Regions from separate parts of the Peribacillus sp. NPDC058002 genome, predicted to be linked through region 1. Evidence: riboswitches for the same ligand, from Rfam matches in the RefSeq annotation. Region 1 holds a riboswitch; each other region holds the start of a gene.

Evidence for each region. Region 1 has a riboswitch for preQ1 ahead of queF (preQ(1) synthase). Riboswitches for the same ligand answer to the same signal wherever they lie in the genome.
Region 2: linked by a shared signal. The riboswitch ahead of ACFVSH_RS20965 (VUT family protein) and the one ahead of queF (preQ(1) synthase) in region 1 are both predicted to bind preQ1.
Region 3: linked by a shared signal. The riboswitch ahead of ACFVSH_RS03200 (QueT transporter family protein) and the one ahead of queF (preQ(1) synthase) in region 1 are both predicted to bind preQ1.

Annotation. Positions count from the first base shown of each region.
Region 1 covers NZ_JBHVQU010000002.1:115,074-118,353, forward strand. Annotated here, with positions in the region: gene ACFVSH_RS01175 (aspartate kinase) at 1-713, opposite strand, end outside; gene queF (preQ(1) synthase) at 917-1,417, opposite strand; PreQ1 riboswitch class I at 1,522-1,567, opposite strand; gene ACFVSH_RS01185 (EamA family transporter) at 1,698-2,555, shown strand; gene ACFVSH_RS01190 (BA3454 family stress response protein) at 2,802-2,936, shown strand; partial or broken gene ACFVSH_RS01195 (YfmQ family protein) at 3,264-3,280, opposite strand, start outside.
Region 2 covers NZ_JBHVQU010000187.1:527-3,806, forward strand. Annotated here, with positions in the region: gene ACFVSH_RS20955 (PadR family transcriptional regulator) at 1-219, shown strand, start outside; gene ACFVSH_RS20960 (hypothetical protein) at 535-684, opposite strand; gene ACFVSH_RS20965 (VUT family protein) at 705-1,247, opposite strand; PreQ1 riboswitch class I at 1,298-1,340, opposite strand; gene ACFVSH_RS20970 (SRPBCC family protein) at 1,556-2,032, shown strand; gene ACFVSH_RS20975 (SRPBCC family protein) at 2,077-2,517, shown strand; gene ACFVSH_RS20980 (HD domain-containing protein) at 2,738-3,280, opposite strand, start outside.
Region 3 covers NZ_JBHVQU010000008.1:8,844-12,123, reverse strand. Annotated here, with positions in the region: gene ACFVSH_RS03210 (PAS domain S-box protein) at 1-490, opposite strand, end outside; gene ACFVSH_RS03205 (TVP38/TMEM64 family protein) at 606-1,262, opposite strand; gene ACFVSH_RS03200 (QueT transporter family protein) at 1,384-1,869, opposite strand; PreQ1 riboswitch class I at 1,876-1,920, opposite strand; gene ACFVSH_RS03195 (YbaK/EbsC family protein) at 2,089-2,610, shown strand; gene ACFVSH_RS03190 (hypothetical protein) at 2,742-3,280, shown strand, end outside.

The DNA of each region.
Region 1 (3,280 bases):
ATTCCCTTTGGATTGGAAACCACATTTGGATTCACCGCATAAACGGCATCCACGTCCGTAAAGTTCTCATACAAATCAGCTTTGACCCCATTCGCAAGAATCGAACCCGTAATATCAGAACCGCTTCTTGAGAAGGTTAAAACATCACCATCTAACGTATAACCGAAGAACCCTGGGAATACTACGATTCCAGGCTCATCACGCAGAGCATATAACCGATCATAAGATTCTGGAAGCACCTTGGTAAATCCACCTTCATCCGTTACGATCAAGCCAGCCTTCTTCGGATTTATATACTGCGCCTCTACTCCAAGGCTTTGGAAATAACCTGCGACCAGCTTTGCATTATTATCCTCGCCACTGGCCTTCAAAGTATCCAAATAGCGCTTCGGGTTAGTTTGGTCTGCATGCAACAGCGCCATTAAATTTTCGCGGATCCCAGTGACGACACTCTCTGATATATCCAGTTCTTCAGCAATGCTCGCATAGCGGGATACGACATCTTTTATCAAATGCTCTCCGTTATCCCCGCGCAGTTGCTGTTCAGCAGCTTCAATCAATAAATCCGTCACCTTTATATCATCGGAATTGCGTTTCCCTGGAGCCGAAACGACTACAATCTTCCTCTCTGGATCAGAAACAACAATTTCGAATACCTTTCTCAACTGTTCACCTGACGCAAGTGAACTTCCACCAAACTTTGCAACTTTCATCTCGACAACCCCTATTTTCGTAAATATTCTGTCAAAATTAACTCTCCCTATTATTACGCTTTTTCTCGAAACAATCAAGTGTAAATTCCGTTACAGGAGGACAATTGTGTTTTTAAAAAGGACAAAACAACAAGACCACTAATCGATAATAGCTAAAAAACTAAAAAAGACAACGGGCATTTGCCCATTGTCTCTCCTATTCTTTAGCGATTATCCACGGTTTCAGGATATAAGTCATGGTTCATCAAGCGGTAATCCGCCATTTCCTCATATTTCGTACCTGGTTTCCCATAATTCGTGTAAGGGTCGATGGAAATTCCGCCCCTAGGTGTAAACTTGCCCCAGACTTCAATATATTTAGGATCCATCAATTCGATTAAATCATTCATGATGATGTTCATGCAGTCTTCATGGAAATCACCGTGATTGCGGAAGCTGAATAAATAAAGTTTCAATGATTTGCTTTCCACCATTTTCACACTTGGAATATAGCTGATGTAAATGGTCGCAAAGTCCGGCTGGCCCGTTATCGGACATAAGCTAGTGAATTCCGGGCAATTGAATTTGACGAAATAATCCCGGTTCGGATGTTTGTTATCGAATGACTCAAGGATTTCAGGCGCATAGTCGAATGTATATTTTGTTCCTTGATTCCCAAGCAGTGTGATATCTTTTTTTAACTCTTCTTCTTTTCTTCCAGACATTAAAAGTCCTCCTAATCCCACGTTTCAGGGAGATTCATAAAATGGGCCTCTATATAACAAAAACCATATCTCCTCAAAGATATGGTTGATTCGCGAAAAATATCAAAGCCATAGTTTTTTTAAGAGGGTGATGCTATGAACCTCTCCCGTTTATCGGGAAATATTTTAAAATTGTCATAGTAAATATAGAAAAAAATATCTAATCTGTCAATCATACTTTTAAAATTTGGTTTGATTCCAGCATGCATTCAGCTTAAAATGTAGAAGAAGTTTATCCTACATGAAGGAAGAGATTACGTCAATGTGGATTTTTGCAGCCCTCATCACGAGTTTATGTTTTGGAATCAATAACAGCATTTTTAAATGGAGTAGCGGAAAGGGTTACTCAAAAGTACATATCCAATTTTTCTTTTATTTTTCAGCTTTTATTTTGGCCATATCTTATGGAGTATCTGTGGATGGTTTACAGTTTAACTGGCTGTCCATCATGCTTGGTGGAGCCATTGGGGTACTGAACGCTAATGGTAATATCCAGATGGCAAGCGCCTTTGAAAAAGGACCGGCAAGCTTGACATCTCCTTTAATCGCAGCGAATGCAATATTCCCCATTCTCTGTGCTGCTTTAATTTTTCACGAACATATTTCTACTTTGCAGTGGACTGGAATCGTCTGCATGTTTCTCGCTACATTAGTCATTCAGTATACACCTAATGCTAAAGGCAACCATCAATATGTCCCTTGGATGATGCACACATTATTATCCATTTTATCTTTTGGTGTGCTAGGCATTCTTATGACGACATCAACACGTCTTCATTTAAATTCCCTTGATATCCTGGTATCAATGTATGGAGGCGGAACTCTTTATCTTCTTTCGGCTCTGGCCTTTAAAAAGGAAAAAATCAAGCTAAAGGAAGTCAAAATCGGTTCCTTGGTGGGCCTTTTAAGCACTATAGGCTATGGATGTTATTTCTTTGCGTTGAACACTGGCATCGCAAGCATCATCTTCCCTGTCGTCAGCCTGAACTGTTTAGTTGTCGTATTCGCAGGATGTTATTTATTCAAGGAAAAACTAAAAAACTATCAAGTTGCCGGCGTACTTGCAGCATTAATCGGCATTATCTTGACTAAAATATGAATATAGTTCATTTACAAAAACGACCTGACAGCCATGAGTACAAGCCAGGCCGTTTTTTATTGTGCCGGGAAATAGGGTGGTCAAAAAAAAGTGTTGACACACCCTTAAAAATATCAGATAATTTTGAATATTAATTCTTTATGTTTTACTACTTTTGAAATGTTTGAAAAATCCTCTGTCACGGGTATTAAAGAAATAGGTACAACCACCCCATTTAATTCTGAATTAGGAAAGGAAAGATGCATAATGGTAAAAGTTACGGTAACGGTTGATTTTCAAGGAAAATCTTATCAAACTAACGTCCTTACTAAACCGGATACGGATCATGAAGTAATTTTACAACAAGCGCTTCATCAAGTTGAAAAACAATGGAAAGCATAAAAAGGCAGGCATCGCAATAGATACCTGCTTTTTTATTACAATATAAATAATTTCATATGCACGATGAAAGAACCTCTTACAGTAATCCCCTCTCTTTTAATTGCATTTTCCAAAAAAACTAAAATTATGACGTCAGTTTGTGTACTAGATTTTTAATAAAATTCATTAAAAACCGGTCTCAGTTTATAGACAAAAGAGTTCTATATAAAGCTAATTGGAACGCAGGGTTACGAGACTCCTGCGGGGAAAGCGAGTGCCTGGAGCGGAAATTAACGGTTAAATTGTCTACAGTCTAAGACGGTCCTTAACGAGACCGTCATTTTTTTATTAAACTAATTTACTTA
Region 2 (3,280 bases), on a different contig from region 1:
ATGAGCATGGGAAAATATCAAATAAGTGAAGGCACCCTCTACTCCGCCCTTAAACGATTAGAAAAAAAGGAATTCATAACAGGCCATTGGAAAGAGTCAGATTCAGGCCGCAGGAAATATTATCACGTCACCGAAAATGGACAAACCGAACTTGAAAGGAAACGAGAATGCTTTTACTTCCTGGAAAAATTAGTCCGGAAAAGCGCAGAGCAATTCTAAACAAAATAAAAAGCTCCCTGCACCCATTACTTGGAAAGGCGCAGGAAGCTTTTTTTTGCTGAGTTTTGGGCTGTTTACTCGTGAATCCATACTGCACTCATGATTTCACACCGTTTACTCGTGAGTTTCGCACTTTTACTCGTGAGTTTCGCACTTTTACTCGTGAGTTTCGCACTTTTACTCGTGAATTTTGCACTTTTACTCGTGAATTTATACTACACTCATGATTTCGCACCGCTTACTCGTGAATTTATACTACACTCATGATTTCGCACCGTTTACTCGTGAGTTACTCCGTTCACGCAAAAAAAAGACCTAATTAGGTCTTTTTTTGTCTATTCCTTTATGCTTGCGATAATTGGCGCAAGAGAGCTTCATACAATCCCCTTGAACATGCGGGCCATATTTTTCACGAAAAGCCTCGAGGCAATAGCATTTATCTTTTTCTTTTTTGGTTCCATCCATCGAGTGCATCCCTCCTAGCTTTAACTGGAGACTACACGTTTCTCCAGCTCTACGTTAATTCGTCCCAACAGTACGGCACCAATTGACTGAATGATCGTTTTAACGATGATTTGGCCGATGACCGCAGCGGGTACTGCTTCCCATGGCAATATATTGGCACCTAATGGACTTAGGCCAATCACGACAAATATCACCGAATCGAAAAACCCTCCAACGATTCCGCTGTAAAACACTCTCCAACTCATCGGGAGTTTTAAACGGGTATATATTTCCGTATCCGCTGTTTCTGCGACCACGAACGATAATGCGGAAGCAAATACAATCAATAACGTATCTCCTAATAAAAATGATACACACGCAGATAAAATAAGTGCAGTGACGATACATATATAGGTCTTTGCGCGGCCGAATTTATTCTGGACGAGATCTCGAAAGATGAAGGTTCCCCCGATGAGCAATGTACCCATCGGAATGATGAACATGCCAAAATGCAATGGCGCAAAAGCTGCTGTAACCACATTCGCCGTGATGATGGATACTAAATACAATAAAATTCTTAACATTTCTTAATTCTCCTTATACAGAAAAAACAGCACCCTAAGAAAGAGCACTGTTCCCCTTAGTTTTTTTGAGAGGGTAGCTAGAACCTCTTCCGCCCGAGCGGATTATCATTTTCCTTATTTATCGTAGCTTGAAAGCGATTGGAAATCAAGAAGTTTCCATATGGCTTGCACGGACAATGGTCAATTCAATGACTCTGGCGATTTTTGTCGCAGAAAACTGCTAGACCAGCTGTATATGAAAAGCCGAAAATGATTGATAGAATAATGTTACGATCTTGATATGAGGTATAAACGCGAGGAGGAAAAAGATGATAAAAAAACCATCGTTTGTTCATGCTATTTATATCGCAACCACACCAGAGAAGCTTTGGGAAGCCCTGACGAGCGGTGAAGTCACGAAGAGGTACCATTTTGGATGCCAAGTCCAGTCTGACTGGCAAGAAGGCTCAAGCGTTACATATATGCTGGAAGATGGGCGTATTACTGATCATGGTAAAGTACTCAAGTGTGAGCCGCTGCACCTGCTCTCGTTCACATGGAACATGCCAGGAGACGAAACACCTCGCGAGCAGCCTACTCGGGTCACTTTTATACTGCAGCCCATGGATGATTCGACTTTGAAATTAACGCTTAGGCATGAAGAGCTTCTGGAGACGGATTTCGTATATGATGATCATACCTTTGAAGGCTTGTATAATGGATGGCCAGCAATTCTAAGTAACCTGAAGAGCTTGCTTGAAACGGGACGGACCCTGCCGCCGATAACAGTAGATCGGGATAATTAAGTGGTAGTGGAAAACTTAAAAAAATTGAAAGAGAGTTGATAGTGATGGATACGCAAATAATCACGAAGTTTAAAATAGCCAAACCAACCAATGAAGTGTTTGAAGCCATAGTGGACCCAGAAAGAATCGGGAATTTCTGGTTCTCATCGAGTTCTGAAAGATGGGAACAAGGCAGGACGCTTACATTGAGATATAACGAATACGATGCTGAAGTGGCCATTCATGTATTGGAAGTAGAGGAAAATAGGAAAATCGTATTCTCATGGGGAGGAATTGATCAAGAAACGATTGTTACAATTACCCTAAAAGAGTCGGATAAAATGAGTACAATTATTGAAGTGAACGAATCAGGTTTGGAAGAGGACGATCCCGAATTGATAAATAAAATGATAGGACAAAAGGAAGGTTGGGTTTATACATTAACTTGTTTAAAGGGTTACTTAGAAAATGGGGTTAATACTTTGAGAGCATCCATAATTTTTTAATTCGTAAAGGGTGCTGGTTCAGATTAGATAGATCACTAAAAATGCAATTGGGCGTCCTGACTCCCGGCACAATGATACTTATGTTTTTTAAGCATGTTGGGTCCTATTGAGTCTTACCTTCTTTCCTTAATCAAGGTCAAAGAAAGCATACGGGAGGAGAAAAAACTCAAGGATGAATATCACACTTGAGTTTTACTTTCCGTATGGTTGGACATGACATTCAATCGGAAATCACTTTTAGATATATGCCCTTCGAAGCTTTTTCATAGGCTTCCATCCCCATTTTCTTGACTCTTTCTGATAAACTGGATGCTCTTAATAATTGGGTTCCTTCAATAACGGAAGGATCAATAAGGCGCACTTTATTTTTCCGATGTAAATCGTATTCCAATTGATTTTCTATCACGTTTACGTTACCATGGATCCGTTTTAACAGATTTTTCACCTCATGGTCTTCAGTGGAGCTTAACAAGGACATAACTTCTTCATCTGTACCGAGTAAGTCATCAAGGCTGATCAGATTTTTAGCCAAAGCCAATTTTAAGGTCTTTGCCAATACATCATAGCCATATATATTAAGTGGGTTCATGAAAAAATCAATAACTTCACTGTAATACGTTTTCACAAACCATTCCGCCGATTCAATATTATCCAGATACATCCTTCCATTTATTATGATTACATGGTCTAAGAAGTCTTGAACGGATTCCAGTGTGATATGTCCATATTGATACATATCCCGGAGAGTATAATCTACCCGATC
Region 3 (3,280 bases), on a different contig from region 1:
AGGTCTTGTGATTGCCATCGGGAAGAGGGACGATTTCCTCACACCTTGTGATTTCTCCTTTTACCCAAGTTTCTTCATCGGATACTTCACAGTAGATCAACGACTCTTTATAAAATTCTGAGTATTCCGCGAGCTCGCTGTCTCTTTTTCCCTTATAGTCCACATGCTCCAATTGAAATAATTGCAGGCCGAAGGTATTGGATTCAAGCCAACGGCCATCACCATCCTTAAAGTTAACGAAATCCACCATTGAATTGATGAGTGTACGCCGACGTTGCTCAGCTTCTTTTAATTGCTTGAATTCTTCCCTTTTAGCTAAATAAAGATATAAAACCAAGCCTATTGATAAAAGGAAAACAAATCCTTCCGCTCTTTGAAGTTGAATGAAGACCTCTTTGTTTTGGATATTTGTAGTTAAAAAATAGTCGAACACGACTAGTGTTAGAATCCCGGATAGGATATATATTGCTAAAATGGAGCGTTTGGACATGGAGATTCTCCCTGATTTTAAGACATTTCTAAGGTAAAATTACATACACATTTTAACAAACTATCGGAAAAAAATATATGCAGATTCCTAAATAAAAAAACAGGGGCCAAAGTGGTCACCTGTTTTTTCTGAAAAAGGTTTGTTTCCTTTTCTTTTTTGCACGCTTATAGATAATGAAAAATAGTAAGAGGACGAGTGCGAGTGCTGCTAGCGTATATTGGTTCATTTCAACAGATAATAGTCCATATGGAATGAGCGAAAGGAAGAAAAAGTAAATAAGGTTGCCAAGTGCCGTCGCTAATAAAAAATCCTTGAAAGTGACGGTGCTGACACCAGCTACCAAGTTAATTAAGCTTGTTGGGATCAGAGGGAAAATCCTGCCTGTAAAAACGTACATGAAGCCATGCTCCACAACGGTTTCTTGCCATTTTTCGCTAATTTTCTTTATGAGAAGTTCCTGAAACCAGTTTCTTGCTGCATAAAAAATGAAACCTGAGGCAACAACGCTTGTAAACCAACTCCATAGATATCCATATATGAATCCGAATATCGCGACATTGATGGTCAGGAGCAAAATTAAGGGGATGATTGTAAAAGAATTTTGTACAAACATCAATACGAATGTCACAATAAATGTAAGCAAAAGGTTTTCCTTCAAAATCCCAATAACAGAATCCAGATCACTTTTCCAAACCAAAGTGAATAACTCTGCATTATAGAAAATAAATATTGCGATTACCAATAGACCGATTATGGTCAGGATTTTTTTCAAAGGGCCACCACCATTCTTACTAGTAGTTTATCATTTTCGAGTTCATTGGTGAAAAAAGAGCTGCCGCATCATTGCAGACAGCTCTTTTCCATTATAGTGGGTTCCCGACACGAAGATTCCATTAAAGCCACTTTTCAAACTGAATTCTTTTGTTCATTCCATAAATGATTGGCGCTCCAATCAAGAGGACAACGAATTCACCGACAGCCGTGGTCATCCAGCTTAACCAGAATGGGAAGCCCAGGGCAAGATTCAGCTCAATTGCAATTAAAAACATTGTGAACGTGAAAAAGATAATCGTGGCGATCATCCGTCCTTTAATGCCTTTTATGAACCGAGAAACAAAAATGACAAGCAATAAGGCGAGCAGAGATTGCCCCACCCCGAAAATCAAGTCATATGGCACCATCGGCGAAAAGAGCAGATTCGATATGAAGACTCCGCCGACGATACCGTAGATATACTTTTTATTGAATACAATCAGATGATTCAATATTTCCGGTACACGAAATTGGAACATCTGAAATGAAATTGGTTGGAATACCAATGAGACCGCCACATACAAGGCAGCCAATAACCCGCTTATTACGAGTGTACGAACATTCATTTTACTCTCTCCCTAGTTTTTTATCGTGGGATGGTTACGAACCACGTTTAGGCGTTTGCCCGATGTTTAATAGTATCCCATGTAAGCTTGTTTCGTCAATTTGTAAAGAATGGTTTTAATTTATAAGTTTCCAAGCAGGGGAAGTGGCTCAAGGATTTTGATTTATTGCAATGATGGATGATATTATTTCAATATGTACTTCAAAGGAGTGAATATAGGATGTCGATCGAAAGTGTCAAAAGCCATTTTAAACAATGGGACCGGGAAGGCGATGTAATGGAGTTCGAAACATCGAGTGCTACAGTGATTGAAGCAGCGGAAACCATCGGTGTTATCCCAGCGCGGATTGCTAAGACTCTTTCCTTTAAGGGAGAAGGTGAAAAAGCCATTTTGGTTGTTGCCGCAGGGGACTCGAAAGTGGATAATAAGAAATTTCGTCAGACGTTCGGTTTCAAAGCACGTATGCTTTCACCTGAAGAAGTGCTTGCACAGACCGGCCATGCCATCGGAGGGGTTTGCCCGTTTGGTTTGGCAAATGATCTAGCTGTTTTTCTTGATGTATCGATGAAACGCTTTGATACATTGTTCCCGGCATGCGGCAGTGCGAACTCTGCAATAGAACTTAAACTCGCTGAGTTGTTTGAATATTCAGGTGCTAAGGATTGGGTGGATGTATGCAAAGGTTGGGAAGAGAAGGGAAATGAGGAAACGCCGATAGGCAATGCAGTTAATGGCCTTTGATGGTTTCAAAAAATCCACATGAATGGTATTGAGTCCACTACGGTGGACTTTATTTTAGTGGCGGCCGCATACATTTTCTATGGTTTAAGCGGAAAATCGGGCGGAAAGTGTTCCTGAGCGGAGGTTGAAAGATGTTAAATGAAAGCAAAAGAAAAAGCAATAACAGCTATCTTAGTCTTAAAACTCTTTATGAAGAGAATATAACGGTTAAGAGCATTGCCCAGGAGCTTGAGTTTTGCCATAAAAACGATCTGGCGGTGGATATCCAGAAAGCATTGGAAAAAAAGAACTTTGATATATTGGCAGTGCAAGATCAGGGGGAAATCATCGGGTATATCGAAAGGGAAGAACTCGGTGATGGAAGCATTTCTGAATATTTGAGAAACTTTTCACCAAGGGAAATGGTTTCGGATTCAACCCCTTTGATCCAGCTTCTCCAGATTTTTAAGAATAAAACAAGGGTGTTCGTATTAGAGAATAATTCGATTAAAAAGTTGATTACCCATGCCGACCTTCAAAAGCCTCCGATCAGGATGCTGATATTCGGATACATTACTTTATTGGAAATGAGGATGAGCGATATCATCCAGGATAGATTCGGCGATGGCAGCTGGTATCCAATGATCAGCGAAGACCGTTTAGAAAAGGCAACCGAATTATATAGAAGGAG